DNA from 2 places in the Lysinibacillus sp. FW301-JW8 genome. Region 2 is predicted to be linked to the other one. Evidence: riboswitches for the same ligand, from Rfam matches in the RefSeq annotation. Region 2 holds a riboswitch; the other holds the start of a gene.
The links. Region 2 has a riboswitch for FMN ahead of AC3WOM_RS08350 (ECF transporter S component). Riboswitches for the same ligand answer to the same signal wherever they lie in the genome.
Positions count from the first base shown of each region.

Region 1: another riboswitch for FMN. It lies ahead of ribE (riboflavin synthase); the one in region 2 lies ahead of AC3WOM_RS08350 (ECF transporter S component).

Region 1 covers NZ_JBYTBB010000004.1:86,705-95,982, forward strand. Annotated here, with positions in the region: gene AC3WOM_RS02990 (YibE/F family protein) at 1-198, opposite strand, end outside; partial or broken gene AC3WOM_RS02995 (SDR family oxidoreductase) at 411-1,313, shown strand; FMN riboswitch at 1,618-1,743, shown strand; FMN riboswitch at 1,862-1,987, shown strand; gene ribE (riboflavin synthase) at 2,228-2,866, shown strand; gene ribB (3,4-dihydroxy-2-butanone-4-phosphate synthase) at 2,894-3,511, shown strand; gene ribH (6,7-dimethyl-8-ribityllumazine synthase) at 3,529-3,996, shown strand; gene AC3WOM_RS03015 (spore germination protein) at 4,154-5,608, shown strand; gene AC3WOM_RS03020 (C45 family autoproteolytic acyltransferase/hydrolase) at 5,711-6,736, shown strand; gene AC3WOM_RS03025 (sensor histidine kinase) at 7,041-8,348, shown strand; gene AC3WOM_RS03030 (histidine phosphatase family protein) at 8,468-9,016, shown strand; gene AC3WOM_RS03035 (GNAT family N-acetyltransferase) at 9,041-9,278, shown strand, end outside.
Region 2 covers NZ_JBYTBB010000015.1:10,302-19,579, forward strand. Annotated here, with positions in the region: gene AC3WOM_RS08335 (methyl-accepting chemotaxis protein) at 1-321, shown strand, start outside; gene AC3WOM_RS08340 (STAS domain-containing protein) at 531-917, shown strand; gene AC3WOM_RS08345 (sodium-dependent transporter) at 1,138-2,484, opposite strand; gene AC3WOM_RS08350 (ECF transporter S component) at 2,648-3,235, opposite strand; FMN riboswitch at 3,454-3,642, opposite strand; gene AC3WOM_RS08355 (RNA polymerase subunit sigma) at 3,837-5,129, opposite strand; gene sigX (RNA polymerase sigma factor SigX) at 5,126-5,659, opposite strand; gene AC3WOM_RS08365 (ATP-binding protein) at 5,750-7,525, opposite strand; gene AC3WOM_RS08370 (response regulator transcription factor) at 7,518-8,234, opposite strand; gene ccsB (c-type cytochrome biogenesis protein CcsB) at 8,547-9,278, opposite strand, start outside.

The sequences.
Region 1 (9,278 bases), on a different contig from region 2:
ATATACATAATCCTTATTATTATACATATCTGTTACAGGCGTTGAATCTATCACATGTATTTTAATCACTTCTGCAATAGGGCGTTGATAAAAGGCTTCGTTATTATTAACAAAAAATACAGAGGCGATGAAGCAAAATGCTAATAGAACATAAAATACAATTTGTTTATACTTTCTTATTTTCACTAGGTTATGCAACAGTAAAACCTCCGTTGAAAGGGACGCTATAAATAATGACTCACGATATCACTGTGATTTTTTATTGTCAAGTGAACCGCAAATTGATTTCATTTTTACTGTTTATGGTTAATTGAGAGGTTGTGTCGTGCTGTATGTCTTTTCCTAGCATTAGCAACATATATCTAATCATATCGAATCGTGTAGTTTCCATATTGGAAGGAGGTTACAATGTGATTCCGAAATATCCTTATATTGGATATGAAACAAAGTGCAAGCAAGTTCCCATTACATTCCCACCACAGCATCAAGATGTTCAGCCAGGGCTAGAATATGTTATGCGGCCAGTTCCTATTTCTGACAACCCGGCATATAAAGGAATCGGAAAATTAAATGGGAAAATCGCTATAATTACTGGGGGAGATAGTGGAATTGGTCGTGCGGTTGCAATCGGATTTGCAAAGGAAGGAGCCCAGATGGCTATTACCTATATGCCACATGAATGACCTGATGCAGAAGCAACGAAGCAAATGGTGGAGGTATATGGGCAATCCATTCTATTAATTGAAGGGGATTTACGTCATCCCGAGTTTTCTAAGGAAGCAGTAAGAAAAACGATTGAGTGTTACGGTAAGCAAGACATACTTATTTTAAATCAAGGTGTACAATTCCCGCAGCAAAGCTTTTTAGATATCTCAAAAGAACAATTGAATGATACCTATGAAACCAATATTTTCCCTCATTTTTATATGACAAAGGCAGGATTACCTTATATGAAGCAGGGTGAGGCAATTATTTCCACCGCTTCCGTGACTGCTTACGCTGGAGCCCCGTTACTTGTCGATTATTCTTCTACAAAAGGAGCGATTGTTTCATTCACTAGATCATTATCCTTGCAATTAGCGAGTAAGGGAATACGAGTGAATGCAGTTGCCCCTGGACCGATCTGGACCCCACTAATTGTCTCTAGCTATTCCGCAGAATATGTCAAAACAATGGGCTTAGAAACCCCGATGAAACGAGCTGGGCAACCATTTGAACTTGCACCTACCTATATTTATTTAGCTTCTGATGATTCTTCTTTTGTTACGGGTCAGGTACTGCATGTCAATTGTGGCATTATGACGGAAACGTAAGTAATTTTAAAGTTGTAGTCGATTAATTTGTAAAACAAAAGTAATTCAAATGAAGGGTGATTTTTCCAATTATTTTATCTTCATTCATTTTCTATGCGAAAGCGAGGCGACAGCAACAATTACGCCAAGGCGAAATTGAACTTCAATCAGAACAATTTTTGAGGTCAAATCGGCTGTGAGAAAATCGAGGAGTTGAATGTAGCAGAACTGTTTAATGAAGACATACTTGATAAAAGAACAATTTTTATAAACAATTGTATGGATAATATTATAAAATAGTGTTATCGTAAAGAATAAGCTAAATAAAATCCTTCAGGGTAGGGTGAAATTCCCAATCGGCGGTGATGAAGTAATTCAAAGTCCGTGAGCGAAAGCTGATTTGGTGCAAATCCAAAACCGACAGTGATAGTCTGGATGGGAGAAGGGTAAAAGTGCAAACTTTTTAAATTCGTATGAATTTATAAGGTTTATTTGATTATGCTTTTATGTTAACTTCCCGTCGTTGAGATTGGGAGGTTTTTTTATTTAGCGAATAAATTAAATAGCGAAATGTTCTTCGGGGTAGGGTGAAATTCCCAATCGGCGGTGATGAAGCAATTCAAAGTCCGTGAGCGAAAGCTGATTTGGTGCAAATCCAAAACCGACAGTGATAGTCTGGATGGGAGAAGAACGATGAGATGACAGCCTATGGAAAAAATAGAGTATCCAAAAGGTTTATTTGTTGACGTCTTATTTATATGAACTCCCAAACCCCTTTCAAAACGATGAAGGGGTTTTTGTTTGTTAGTGGGATAGAATGCTGAAAGTGATGAATAGAAATAGAAAAGTGATGGATTGACCCCAAAAACTGATGCATAGAATCACAAAACCGATGGATAGAGCCTTTAACGCGTAGAAAGAAAGCAGGTGGAAAAATGTTTACAGGGATTGTTGAGGATATTGGTACAATGAAAACCTTGCAAATCGATCAGCAAAGTATGAAAATAACGGTTCTTTCAGCAAAAATGGTGGAGGATGTAAAGCTCGGAGACAGTATAGCGGTCAATGGTGTTTGTTTAACAGTGACAAACTTTACTGATCGAGAGCTGACAATGGATGTCATGCCAGAAACGGTGAAGGCAACTAATTTGCAGCAGCTTGCTGTAGGAGATCCAGTTAACTTAGAGCGCGCCATGCCTGCGAATGGACGATTCGGTGGTCATTTTGTATCTGGGCATGTTGATGGAGTAGGAAAAATAGTACGTAAGCGACCATTAGCAAACGCAGTTTATATTGATATTGAGCTATCCGAGGAATTAATAAACAACTGTATACCAAAAGGCTCTATTACAATTGATGGTACGAGCTTAACACTTTTTCATGTTGAGCAAAAAAGTGTCACAGTATCACTAATACCACACACGTATAAGGAAACTCTTTTAGGTATGAAGAAAATAGGTGCTCCCGTTAATATTGAAACGGATTTAGTTGGAAAATACATTTTACACCAGCTAAAGCGTAATCAGGAAGTGCCAGCTATTACGAGAGATTTTTTAGCACAAAACGGATTTTAAACGATGAATGGTAAGGAGGTGCCAATATTGCTACACACAATTGAAGAAGCAATAGAGGATTTAAAACAGGGCAAGATGATTATTGTAGTAGACGATGAGGATCGAGAAAATGAAGGAGATTTACTGGCTTTAGCAGAGCATATGACGCCTGAAACGATAAACTTTATGGCGACATATGGAAGAGGCCTTATCTGCACACCGATTACACAGCAGCTCGCACAAAAATTAGCCTTACAACCTATGGTAAGTAACAATACAGACAATCATCAAACAGCATTTACAGTTAGCATTGATCATATGGATACAACAACAGGAATTAGCGCCTTCGAACGAGCAATGACAATAAAAAAAATGATTGAACCACAAGCAAAGGCAGAGGATTTTCGTAGACCTGGTCATGTATTTCCGCTAATCGCAAAGGAGAATGGTGTGTTAGAGCGTAGAGGTCACACCGAAGCAACCACTGATTTAGCAAAGCTTTGTCACAGTATTCCCGCAGGCATTATTTGTGAAATTATGGGGAACGATGGCAAAATGCTACGCTTCGATGAATTGATCAGCTATGCAACGCATCATCAGCTAAAAATAATTTCAATTGAAGAATTAGTGTTATATCGTCAGCAAAATCACAAAATTACAATTTAAAAGAGGAGAATTTAGATATGGGTAAAACATTTGAAGCACAATTAATTGGTACAGACTTAAAAATTGCTATCGTAGTAGGTCGATTCAATGAATTTATTACAAGTAAATTATTAGATGGAGCACTCGATGGTTTAAAGCGTCACGGTGTAGCTGAGGACTCTATTGATGTAGCATGGGTTCCTGGTGCATTTGAGGTTCCATTTATTTCAAAACAACTGGCAGAAACAAAGAAATATGATGCCATTATTGGTTTAGGGACAGTGATTCGTGGCTCTACAACACATTATGACTATGTATGCAATGAATCAGCAAAAGGAATTGCCAATGTATCATTAACAACAAATGTGCCAGTTATTTTTGGCATTGTGACAACTGAAAATATTGAGCAAGCCATTGAACGTGCTGGTACAAAATCAGGTAATAAAGGCTATGATTCTGCAATGTCTGCTATTGAAATGGCGAATTTAAAGAGAATGATTGGCTAAAACATAGTTTGATTTTATTTAATTGAAATTATTCATTTAAAGTATCTTATCCTCCTAAAACCTGAATATTTTAAACAAGCATGGGGAAAATATTGTGTAAGTGTATTGATGCATGTACGAATCTGGAGCTGAATCAGTAGGAGATGAGGAATATTCAATGGAACAAATCGTAAATTTGCAAACTTTGAAGGCATTATTTCAACGCTCTGCTGATGTGATTTTTCAAAGGTATACAATGCAGCAACATACAGTACATGTTATTTATTGTGATGCAATGATTAATGAACAATTACTACAAAGCGTTATTGTTCAAGAGCTCCAATCGATGCTTGAAAAGACTTCAGGTGAATTATTAGCGGAAGATATTATAAAGCATCTACACATTCCTCATTTGAACAAAATCTCAGAAAAAGAGGAAGTCATTACAAAACTCTATAAAGGACATGTGCTGCTGTATTTTGAAGATGCACAATTATTATTTACAAGTTATATTCCTAAAAAGCCAAACCGAGAGCCTAGAGAAACATCCCTTGAATTAGTCATAAAGGGTCCAAGAGACGATTTTATTGAGGATATCGATATTAATATTGCTTTATTACGAAAACGATTACCTACAAATTCATTAAGTGTTGAAACATATGAAATCGGCAAGCGTTCTAAAACATCTGTAGCAATCCTTTATATGGATGATATTGTTAATAAAGAAATGCTAGAGGACATCAAAGTACATCTTCAAAAAGTAGATACGGATATTGTGTTTAGTGGCGATATTTTAATGGAGAGAATTGAGCAAAGCGCAAAAATTCTTCCTAGACATGATTACACAGGTCGTCCTGATTTTGCTGTACAGGCCTTAATCAATGGTAGAATTGTAATAATGGTGGATGGTGTCACCTATGCCATTATTACACCAGCAAACGTGCTTCTAGTCTTTAAATCAGGCGAGGATTATTATTATCCGATTTTTGTAAGTTCTATGGAAAGACTGCTACGCATTGTTGGCATATTAATTAGCGTGCTTTTACCAGGCTTCTGGCTAGCGCTTACGACCTATCATCAAGAGCAATTACCTTTGATTCTTTTAGCAACAGTTGTGCAATCAAGGACAGGGCTTCCGTTTCCAACAGTTCTAGAAATATTACTAATGGTATTTATGTTTGAAATGTTCCGTGAGGCCAATATACGGCTCCCAAGTATCATTAGTGGATCAATGAGTGTCGTTGGAGGTTTAATTATTGGTGATGCAGCTATTAAAGCTGGTATAACTAGTCCTTCGATGATAGTTGTCATTGCTATTTCTAGCATTGCAGCCTATACGCTTGTCAATCAATCCTTTGTCACGGCAATGAGTATATTCCGCGTTATCATTATATTAGCGGCAGCATTTTTCGGCTTGTATGGCTTCTTTATAGCGATTTTTTTCATTCTGCTATATACAGCAAATTTGCGAGTGCTTGGCATTCCATATTTAAATTTAGGAGCAGATTTAGATTGGCAGGATATGAAAAAATCCTTAGTGAGATTATCTCCTAAAGGCTACGGTAAACGCCCAGCATTTTTAAATTTGCAGGATAAAACTAGAACTTCTCGTAAAAACAAAAAAATGGACTAGGTACTGGTATACCTAGTCCATAATTATTTTCTTGACCTTCTATTTGCTTGAAGCTTTATGATGTTGGAAAATAAGTAAGTTCAATAAGGGAGAGAAATCAACATGTCAGGTTATGAAGGGTTAATCGTCAAAGTTGAAAATGTGAGCGGTAGCTATCACCAAATTGGTTTACAGCAAAGCAAGGGGCTTTTATCTTTACTACAGATGCCAAAAGATATTTTACTGCACTTAACTAGATCTACTAATACTCAAACAGCGAAACAACTTTTACAGAAACATTGTCCACAGCTCATCCATGAGATGGAACGCTTGAGTGCTGGTTCAGCTTTATCGGTAGCCACTGTGCTTAGATTGTACAGTGGCTATTCTATTTCTTTTCCGGAGATGGGCTGCACAGCATTAGTGAAGGATGGGATGTATGTCCGTAATTATGATTTCAGTCCAGCTTTGTACGATGCTAGGCTTGTCTTTTCTAATCCAGAGAATGGTTATGCAAGTATCGGGTTTAGTCAGCAAATCATTGGTAGACTGGATGGGATGAATGAATACGGGTTAGTTGTTGGTCTGCATTTTGTTAATCATGAGTACTCTGAAGAAGGCTTTATTGCTTCTACAATTGTTCGTATACTATTAGAGCAATGTAAAACAATCGAAGAGGCATGTATGTTAATAAAGGAAATTCCCCATGGTTACTGCTATAATTATTCTATGACAGATTGTAGCGGGAGAGCTATAGTAGTAGAAGCCACCCCACAGAAGCAAGTGATAAAGCGGGAAAACCCATTAATTTGTACAAATCATTTTGAATCCATACATTTAATAGAAAAAAATAAGAAAATGATAGAAGGTTCTATTCACAGAAAGCGGTTTTTAACGAAATTACTGGAGGAAGAGCTTTCCATTACAGCCGTCTATCAACATTTTAATGCTGAAAATTCACCATTATTTTATGATAATTATCACGAATACTTCGGCACATTACATACGATTATTTATCAGCCGAAAACATTAAAGATCCTTGTCGGAATCGGAGGGAATGCACAGCCAATAGCATTTTCATTTAAAGAATACTTGGCGAGAGCTCTAACGCTTCCAAAAGAGATAAAAGGCATCATCTATACAAATTAAAGCTGTTTGGTAAAATCATACATGTTTTCGAAAAGGAGGTAGCTTGCAGGCTACTCTCTTTTTTTACTTTGCTTGGCACTTAAAATAAAAATTGCTTTTATGATTTTGATAAAGTAGGATAAACAAGAAATATACTCTAAAGGAAGAACACTAAACAACTAAAAAAGAAGAAGTTTATTATAGTATAATGATTACGATCATTTACAAATTTGTTTCGGTTGACATAGCCGCTATAAAAACCTTGCTCCAGCTACATCATGTCATGTCATTATTCATTTCTAGAGATGAGGAAGTACCACTTAGTATGAAAAATCGAAAATTAAAACTAATCCTAATCCTATCAACTATTTTATTACTATTGTTTACTAGTTTAAATATCTTTACATCGTATATTAAAATGAAAAAAACGGTAGAAGAATCCATTGCGAACCAAAGTCTGGAAGCTGCTATTTCGATTGCATCCTCAATCGATGTGGAGGCGTACCAACGATTTTTAAATAATCCAGAAAAGACTGATTACTATTGGGAATTACGAAGCTATTTAAATGATGCGAGAATTAAACTTGGTGCATTATTTGTTTATACCTTACAGGTAGATAATCCAAAGGTTTCACATGCTATGATTATGGGAATGCCTAGTGAATTAACAGAAGGCTTTGATATTGGAGAGGTCTGTACAGTTCCTGAGCAGCAAGTACAAAGGGCTTATATGGGAGAAACATATGTGACAGAGGTAATCCCAGATTCTGTACATGGTTCTTATCTTTCAGTTGGAGCACCAATTAGAGATAAAACAGGTACGATTATTGCATACCTTGGCATTGATATTAGTGCGGATACACTGAATGGCATAAAGGGAAAAGTAATCGAGGATAATCTGTTTATCTTTATTTTTAATGGCGTATTTATTTTAATTGTGATTGCTTCATTTTTATTTTTACAAAGATGGTATCAAAAAGAGGTTGCTAAAGAGGTTGGGGCAACGGAGGATACCTATCTAGCTGAAATTAAAACCTTAATTACTTCTGTATCCTCCCTAAGACATGATTTTACTAATCATATACAAGTATTGCATGGACTACTTCAACTAGATAAGCCTGAACAGGCAAAGCAATATTTATCTTCACTGTCGAAAGAGGTGCAGGCGATTAGGTCATTGAAGTTAAATATTAATCATCCTGGCTTATCGATTTTATTGCAGACGAAAAAATTAACAGCCCAAAATCATAATATCGATATGGATTTCACCATTTCACAGAATGATTTTAATAAAATAAAGACAACAGATTTAATCAAAATTTTATCAAACTTAATTGATAATGCCATTGACGCTGCAACAGAATTACCAGAAGGGCAACGGAAAATAACTATTTGTTGTAATGCAGATGATCTGTATTATGAATTTAAAGTTACCAATACGGGGCCAAATATTTTAGATGCTTCCCAAATATATAAGCAAGGATTTTCCACTAAAAAACCAGAAAGTGGGAAAATTAGAGGGCAGGGCTTATTTATTGTCAATGAAATTGTCCATAAATATAACGGGCAAATTTCGATTGATTCATCCAAACATTTAGAGACAACCGCCATTGTAAATATTCCAATAAAATAAACAGCTAAGCTTCCTATAAATACAGTGTAGGAAGCTTTTTTGGCTATATAGTGATCGTTTCTGACAGCTGATTCATATATTACTATGAAGCTAAATGGTATTATTAGGAGGAAAGAAAATTGAATATATCAGATCTTGATTTATGGAGAAAAGGTGGATTCATTTTATATGCACGACATGGAGAAGCAACAGTCGGTATAGATCAGCTGAATTTAAGTTTTCAAGATTGTATGAGTCAGAGAAATCTATCTGAGGAGGGGCGTAGGGAGGCAATATATTTTGGACAACTACTGAGACATTGGCAAATTCCAGTTGCTTCACCGATTATTGCAAGTCCTTTTTGTCGTACAATTGAGACGGCACAACTTGCATTTCCAAACACATGTATACAAATTGATCCCTTTTGGTTTGATATCTATTCGTTAGGTGGAAAAATCCCTCTAAATGAACAGACGAGAATACTGTCAAACTTACAGGCTGTATTAGAAAAGAAGCCTCCATATCGAATGAATCAAGCAATCATTGCCCATAGCTTTCCAGAAGGTATAGGGTTAGGGCATATTTCAAATATGGGGGTGGTCGTTGTGAAGCCGCTTGGTGCTGGAAATGGCTATGAAATTGTCAAAAAGCTGACTTTGGAGAAATTGGCTCGACTCAATTACCAGTAACTTTATATTGAAATGAGGGGAATTATGGAAATCAAAACAGTATCGCAATGCACATTAGAACAAGTTCTACATGCCTGGAATAAAGGCTTTGAAGGATATTTTGTCGAGATTGATATGAATGAAGAGATGTTTTTAACTCGGCTTGTGGGAGAAGGATTATCGCCAAAGCTGTCAATTGTTGCATTTGCAAATGATAAACCTGTTGGCATTGTAATGAATGGCTTTAGACAAATTGATGGCAAGAAAACATCTTGGAATGGAG
Region 2 (9,278 bases):
CTTGCGGTAGAGGAGCAAGTAACAATTATCAACAAAGGAGGAACCGCTTTAAAAGAGATCGTGGAGAAAGTTGTGGAAACAGAAAAAGGTGTTGAACAAATGAAGATGGCATTTACCCATGTCAATGACAACTCCTTAGGTGTTCAACAAGCTATTCAAGACATTTCTCGTATCATCGAAGACTCTGCAGCTGCAACAGAGGAAATCGCCGCTACATCTGAGGAACAATATGCTACCGTGGCAGAGATAACACAAAACTCAGATGAATTAGCAACAATTTCAGATAAATTACAAAACGAAGTCAATAAATTTAAGTTTTAATTAAGGATAAACATGATACGATGTGTTATAGATACAATGGGAGTTTATTAAAACAATTATGAATACACGGCGACTCCCACAATGAAAAAAGCGGATGAGGAGGCTCAAAAAGTCTTTGGAAAGCTTTCACTCTTATCAGGCACATATCATGGAAATGCCAAGTATAAATTAATCCATAAACATGAAAAGGAAAATGGAGGCGCTATAGTATGAATCAGAAGAAAATTGCGATGGATATTGGCACAAAGGCTGATTATATCTTAATTGCGTTTACTGGCGATTTAGAATACGGTCTGATTGAGGATATAAAAAAAGATCTTCAATCACTAAATTTAGAAACAAAGCATGGATATATTATCGATATGCAAAAGGTAACAAATATCGATAGTACCGGCTTTGGTATGATCGTTAACTTTGCCAAAAAAATATCAATAAAAGAAAAGAAAATCGCCATTATTGTCGTCGATGATTTCATCCGCAACTTATTCGCTATTTCGCAGGTAGATAAAGTTTTTCCTATTACAAACAGCGAAGAGCAAGCAAAAAAGATTATCAAAGAAGATTGGCTAGGAGAATTATCACTTAACGAATATTAACCCTATCGTTGCCCCCATTATCAATTTCGCCTTGGCGTAATTGCGTCCGGATTCTGAATTGTGCCCAGACCTGCAAATGTTTTTTTCGTGAAAGCAAAGCGGCAGCGGCACGAGGCAGGTCAGTTAGCCGTTTTCGTAGAATGCGAAGGTTTTAGGCTAACGTTCTTTTATTCATAAAAAAATAGGGTGTATTCCTGTAAAATAGAATACACCCTGCTTTTTAATATTGTAAAAGCATATTTAATAAAACAACAAGAATGACTATAGGTACTACAATTAACATTAATAGTCGATATGTAGAATAATACCCCTGTCCCATTTGGCTTCCCATCAGTAATTCCTTCCTCACAAATTCTTTATCAGCTACATGCGCAATAAAGAAAGCTATCAATAAATTTCCTAACGGAAGCATTAAATTCGATACTAAAAAATCTGTCGTATCAAAAATTGTTTTCCCAAAGAATGATACATCTGCTAAGGTACTAGAAGACAATGCTGCTGGAATTGCAGCAATAAAGACTATTACACCTAATAACAGTGTCAATGCTGAGCGAGACACTCGCCCCTTTTCTATAAATGCCGCTACAATAATTTCGTATAAACTGAAGGAAGATGTTAATGTTGCGAATAAAAATAGTAATAAAAACATCGCTAAGAACACTTCACCCAATGGCATTTGGCTAAATGCTGTAGGCAGCACCATAAATAGTAAGCCTGGTCCAGATGCAGGCTCTAAATCAAAGGCAAATACAACAGGAAAAATCGCTAATCCTGCTAAAAACGATACAAGTACAGTTAAAAGTACAACCGAGCCCGCCGAGTTAGGTAAGCTCACATCCTTTTTTAAATAAGAGCTGTAGGTCACTAGACAAGAAAACCCTACTGCTAAGCCAAAGAAGGATTGGCCTAAAGCTTCTAATAAAGCCCTTCCAGTAATATTAGAGAAGTCTGGCCATAAGAAAAATTTCACACCCTCCATCGCTCCGTCTAATGTTACTGCTCGGACAACAAGTACTATAAACATCATAAATAATAATGGCATCATAAACTTATTAGCCTTTTCTATACCATTTTGCACTCCAAGAGATATCACTAGTACATTCGCTAGCGTAAATAACCCTAAACCTAGCAATGTAATCCAAGGCGTACCAATAATCTTTTCAAATAGCTCACTAGGATCATTAGCAGGATCAATAACAGTACCAGCCACACCAAGACCGCTATAAATAAAAATCCAACCGCCCACAACACTATAAAAAGTTAATAATAAAAAACAACCCAGTACACCCATGCGGCCAATCCATGCCCAGCCCCTTTTCGTCGGTGCAATTTTTTTATATGCAGTGACCGCCTCAGATTGGGTGCCACGTCCTAAAATATATTCTGATAATAGCATTGGTAAACCAATTAACAATGTAAATAGAACAAAGATTAGGAAAAATGCTCCACCGCCACTTTGACCAGTAACATATGGAAGCTTCCAAATCGCCCCTAATCCGATTGCCGCTCCTGCTGATGCTAAAATAAAGCCTAGTTTACTAGACCATTGTGCCTTTTTTTCACTCATCTCTTCAAACTCCTCTAGCATTTCTAAACTCTTTCTTATTCTACATGAAAACACTAGGCTCGACTAGATTAAGTTCCGTTGACAAATCTATCTATTGATTCAAGCGTTCAATCCATAAAAAAACCTCGAGCATATCAAATCACACTCGAGGTTTCATATAATCTTATTTCGTTAAATACATATTACGCTGACGATCTATCCATTTGCGCATAGTTGTAAATAATAAGGCCATGATAACAGTTAATAAAATACCTTTAACAATATTAAATGGCAAGATTCCAGCCACAATCATTTTATATAATGAATCTCCTACAACAGGCTCCATCCCTAAAAAGTACGTGTACATTGGTAAAAATACAGCATAGTTAAGAACACTCATACCAACCGCCATAACGATTGTTCCTGCTGCTAAGCCTCCAATAAGACCACCAATGTTTTTAAAACGCTTAAAAATAAAGGATACTGGTAAAATAAATAAAATACCTGTCGTGAAGTTAGCGATATGTCCTACTGGTACTCCTGTTGGCGTGCCTGAGAAAATCCAATCCAATACATTTTTAAATAACTCTACTAGAATCCCCGCTACAGGTCCCATTGTTATGGCTGCTAGTAATGCAGGCATATCACTGAAATCCACTTCCAAAAACGCTGGGAATGGTGGAATTGGGAAATTAAATAGCATTAATAAAAACGAAATACTGCTCAGCATGCCAATCGTAATAAACGATTGAAGTTTAACATTTTTCTTCATTGAAAATTCTCTCCTCTTTGCTGATTCAATCTCGCAAGAAGAAAGGTTACGATCTAATCAAATGTTATTCATGAAAAAACCCTTATGCATTGTTGGCATAAGGGAGAATAGGCATGATTAATAAACGCCATTAAACAGCAATTTTCGAGCGGGCTTTAAAGCCATGTTGAAAAAACGCTCGTTCAAAGCTAATTTAAAATAACGAATGACGATCGTACCTCCATCTTCTCCCATCCAGACTCTAACTGTCGGCCTTGGAATCGCACCAAGTCAGCCATGCAAAAAATTTTGCACAGGTCGCGGGCTGAAGAGTCTTTAGTAAATCATTCGAGCTAATGTCTTTCACATTAGCGATTTACAGCTCTATTACCGCCGGTCGGGATTTTCACCCTGCCCCGAAGATGAATCAATATTTTATTTTTGTTCTACAGCTTTACTATAATGAATTATTTAGAAAAAGTAAATAGTTCTGCTTAAAAAATCCTATTAGATTTGTATGTTTTATGGACAGTTAGTTGGTTTATCGCCATAGAAACAAGAAGGAGTATTCTCGCCACAGTTGATGTACGAGAATACTCCTTAAACTATCGCCGTAAAGTTGCTATGGCGTATCCATATACTGCTTATTTGCGCCTACAGGCTTGGGCAAGAAATTTTTTAAATCAAAGCCTTCCCAGCTTTCCTGAACTACATTATCTAAGCGTAATTGTTTATCAAAGCTTGCAGCCGTTAGCATCATTGCTTCGATTAATTGTGTTGCTCGAGCTGGCTCCATTGTCGTTAAATCAAGAGGAGCATTAAAGGTAACAACAACACCCTCTGCAACCTCCTGTACAGTATAAGTCACATTTTCTGGAACGACAGGAACATAAACATCATCATTTTTATTGCGCATAACCGTAATCGCTTCTGTTACCGAGGGAAAAGTTTGACGAAAATCGGGAGATAAATACTCCGCCCCATTATCCTGGTCTTTATATAAATAATAATTAAAATGACTTGGACCTGTTAATGACATAGCCTTACTCGGCTCTCCCTCTTGAGAAAACTCGTATGGTGTGCCATCTGCATTTTCAAACTCGACCTCTGTATACTCTGAGTCTGAAAATGTATCCTGCAAGGTTCCCTTATATTCATTTACGGGTGCAGAGGCTACATCATAATCATTTTTCTCGGGTAATACATGAATCAGCTTATCATCTTTTTCCTTCAATTCACCTTGATATGGATGGTAGTTAGTAAAGCCTTTTGCTTTCTCTTCAATTTGTGGTGCATACTTTTTATACATTTGTAATGTAGAAGGTTTTTCTTTCCCAAAATCCGCTTCAACCCGCTCATTGGGAATAATATACGTCATTGGTACGCTTTCTACATCACGACTTGCCAAACCAATACGAAAGACAACGGCATCCGTTAAGTCTTCCTCGTACACAGAGGTACGTAGAGACATAAATTTAGCATGTTCTGCAACAATGCTCGAATCCAGATAATTATCAAAATTTTCAGCAGTTTTTGCAGCTGGCCCGTCTTGCATAGTAGAATACGGAGCAATGTCAGGGGCAGTCGCCTGATCTATCTTGGAATCATTATTATTCATAAACTTAGAGCCTACACCTATTGTTAATGCGAAAACAGCAGCAACACTCATAAGAATGGGCCATTTACGGATTTTGCGCTTTGTTGTTTCTGTCTCTATACTTTGCTGTTGTTCTTGCGCTGACACTTCTTCGTCTAATGGCTGCTGGATGGCTTCTTGCAAATGAACATTATCCTGCAAGCGAGCATCTGCCAATAATCGATTTAATATTTCATCTTTAGAACGGCGGTCAGAAAGCTTAGGGGCATTGTTCAATACATGTTCTAGCTGGTCATCATCAAACTGGTTATGTGTCATTGCCGTTTCGCCTCCTGTTCTCTAACCTGTTGTAGCTGTTGCCTTAAAAATTTGATGGCACGATGCTGTGTTGTTTTTACCTTTGCTTCTGTCCAATCTAGTATTTGTGCTGTTTCTGCAATCGATAAATCTTGAAAGTAGCGCATAATAATGACCATCTTTTGGTCTCCTGTACAGTTTTCAAGTGCTGACTCTACCTGCATAAATTCATCACTTGCCTCCAGCATATCTTCCGGTGATGGTGTGTTTGAATGGAGTTGTTCCGTTTCCCAGTCAAAAAAGTCAAGTGAATGCTTTTGGCGTACTGCCTGCTTCCGAAAGTGATCGATTGCGACATTTTTAGCAATGGCAAATAGCCATGTCTTTTCACTGCTATTTCCTGCAAATTGATCGTATGAGCGCAATACTCGTACATAAACCTCGTGCGCTAAATCTTCAGCAAGTATACGGTTTTTTACTAAATAAATAAGAAACTGGAACACGTCTTGATGGTATGCATCGTATAGTCGATGGAACACGGAGTCATTCAATGCACTCCACCCCCGTTCTATAATATTTGTCGTCTTCATGTTTATAGAAGTTACAGCCAATTAATACCACTAAAGTAGCAATGATATTAATTATTCGAAAGGTAAATAAAACGTAAAGGTAGTACCTTCTTTCAGCACACTGTCAACCATAATAGTCCCTGAATGTGCCTTTACAATATTTCTAGCAATAGCTAAACCTAGGCCAGTTCCGCCTTTAGAACGCGTCCGGGCTTTGTCAGCTTTATAAAAACGTTCAAAAACATAAGGTAAGTCCTCATTTGGAATGCCATGTCCTGTATCCTGAACAGATATTTTTGCGAAGGTCGGCTCCTGCTCAATTTTGACAGTAACTGACCCTTCATCCGTATGACGGAGTGCATTGTCAACTAAATTTGTTAACACTTGTTCAATCCGATCCTCGTCAATACTTATCCTAGCTTCCTCATTGAATTCACTATCAAATACTAGACGAACATGTTTCTCTTTAGCAACCTGAGCAAATTTTTGTGTTATCCGTTCGAATGTAGAATTAATTGGGAGGGCATCCTTATAAAGCGTCATATGCCCCGATTCCATACGAGCTAAATCTAATAAATCTGTTACTAGACGTCCCATTCGCTTCGATTCATCATAGATAATTTTTGTTATTTCGTTACGTTCTTCCTGATCCTGAATAAAATCATCATCCATTAAGGCCTCTGAATAGCCCTGAAGCATTGAAATTGGCGTTCTAAGCTCATGGGATACATTGGCTATGAAATCTGAACGCAGCTTTTCTAAGCGATGCTGCTCTGTCATATCACGAATAACAGCAACTGCTCCACGTATTAATTCCCCACTGTATAGGGGGCTAATTGTAAAGGTATAATAATTTCCATCCATCTCAATTTCTTCTTCCAGTTTATCCTCAAACATTAGTACATGGTCCAGCATATGATATAACTCTGGTGGAATTGGCTTCGCACTTTGAGAGCCTTTATTAACAAACCATTTTTGCATTAAACGCTCTGCTGGTGGGTTACTTAATAATATTGTACGATCTCGATTAAACGTAATGACTGCATCTGTCATCGATGTCAAAATATTAGAAAGCTGTTCATTTTCCTGATTGATTACTTCTAGATTATGCTTTAATTGTCGCCCCATTTGATTAAAGGCAACAGCAAGCTGACCGATTTCATCATTTTGTGTTGTTGGCATTTTCGCTTCAAAATTCCCCTTTGAAATTTCAAAAGCCAATTCTCGCATTTTACGCAAAGGCGAGGTAATACGTGAGGATAGGAAAAAGGCAAAGAATGTCGTCAGCACAAAGGCTATAAAGGCAGATAAAAAGACAATTTTAGTCGTTTCTTTTGATGTTTTATGAAGTGCATCTGGACTTTGATAAATAAAGACAGCACCATGCACGGCATTCTCTACATTTAATGGGAAGCCGAGCACCACATACGATTCTATTTTTTCTTTATCCGTAGATGATGGCATCATCATTTCATTTGTAATTGGTTCATCCGATTGAAAGATTTTATGGAAAGATTTATTGGCTAATATAGCATCCTGTATTTCTTTTTTATTAACACCCTCCTGCAAAGCAAATGATACCTCGTTATCACCTGTAGCAATAAGTGCATTTGTGCTTTCGGGTAAAATATCCTTTAATAATTCCGACGTTGACTCTGCTGTTTCATTATCATCTACTATACTTGCCACCGTTGCAGCAGTTTGGCGCAACGAAATTTCTGCTTGCTGCATATGGTAATTTTGTAGAAATTCGAGCATCAATACCGTGAAAACAAATAATACAAATGAAACGAGAAGCAATATGGTTACCCATAGCTTCCCGACAACACTATTCCATATTCTATTCATTGACAACCTCAAATTTGTAGCCAACGCCCCAAACAGTAACAATCATCTTTGCAGCGTTTTCAGATACACGATTGAGTTTTTCACGTAAGCGCTTTACATGTGTATCCACAGTACGTAAATCTCCAAAGAAATCATAATGCCAAACTTCTTTTAGTAATTGTTCACGGTCAAATACTTTGTCTGGCGATTTCGCTAGGAAATAAAGCAATTCATATTCTTTCGGTGTTAAATTCACCTCAATCCCCTCTGCTGTTACACGATGGGCATCATGGTCGATCATTAAATGCTGGAATACAACCAAATCTTTAGAAGAGGATGCATTTGTCGAAGGTGAGAATGCCTGGGAACGACGTAAAATAGCCTTCACACGTAACACTACCTCACGAGGACTAAATGGTTTTACAATATAATCATCTGCTCCAAGCTCAAAGCCCTGTACACGGTTTGCTTCTTCGCCCTTGGCAGTTAATAAAATAATTGGTGTTGCTGCACGTTCACGGATTTCTGCACATACTTCAAGTCCGTCTTTTTCAGGCATCATGATATCTAATAAAATACAGTGATACTCTTTTTCTAAAGATTTTTCGATCGCTTGTTCACCATTTTCTGCTTCGTCAACAAGATACCCTTCACGCTCCAAATACATTTTTAATAAGCGTCGAATACGATCCTCGTCATCTACTACTAACACTGAAATATTTTCTGACACTTTCACGATCCCTCTCTTCCAATCTTTCTCTACATTCTATTGTACATGGTTCGACACATATTGAAAAGAAAAGAAAGCCCTCTTGCCACAAGCAAGAAGGCTTATCTTTCTAATACTAGCGACGTTGCAAATCTCATATATGCTTCCATAATAGTTCATCCTGCAAAACTTGTGCTACAAGGCAAAGGAAGTGAACGTTCACAGCTTTTTCAAGCAGACAGAACGTTATTTTACAACCGTTTTCATAGTAGATATAGGTATATGCTTATATTCCTCTACCTTAAGTACCTCTATACGTAATCTGGTCTCATATTAATTTGAAGCGTATGAGTGTAAGCCTGCAAGAATTAAGTTAACAGCAACTAAGTTGAATAAGATAATGGCGAAGCCAATTAATGCTAACCAAGCAGACTTTCTACCTTCCCAACCTTTTGAAAGGCGTAAATGTAAAAATGCTGCATAAAATAACCATGTGATAAGTGCCCATACCTCTTTTGGATCCCATCCCCAGAAACGACTCCAGGCGATTTGTGCCCAAATCATCGCAAAGATTAAAGCACCTAATGTAAATACTGGGAAACCAATTAATACGGAACGGTAGCCGATTTCATCTAGTAATTGTAAATTGACACGCTTAACAAATGGTTGGAATATTGCGCTAATACGTCGTCGAGCAATTAAACGAATTAATAAGTATAAAATCGATCCTACTAATAATGACCAAACAACCGTTGTTAATTTCTTCGCATTAATAAGTGAAGGCATTTCTACAATTGGCGACATACCATGTTCTTCAATTGCTTTAAATTCATTCATTCCAAATATCGGTGGCATATTATAAGTAATTTGACGCTCTGTACCTTCTTTATCAACATAAGAATATTTAGATTCGTAATCCATTGCCTTAAATGTAGAGGAAGCAATGACAAAGCCAACTACTAATACTAAGCAGAACATCACTGTTTCTAACCAAAAGCGCTCTTTAGTAGGCTTTGTAACATCTACTACTTTTAATAAATAAATCAGTCCAGCTACCGCACTTAT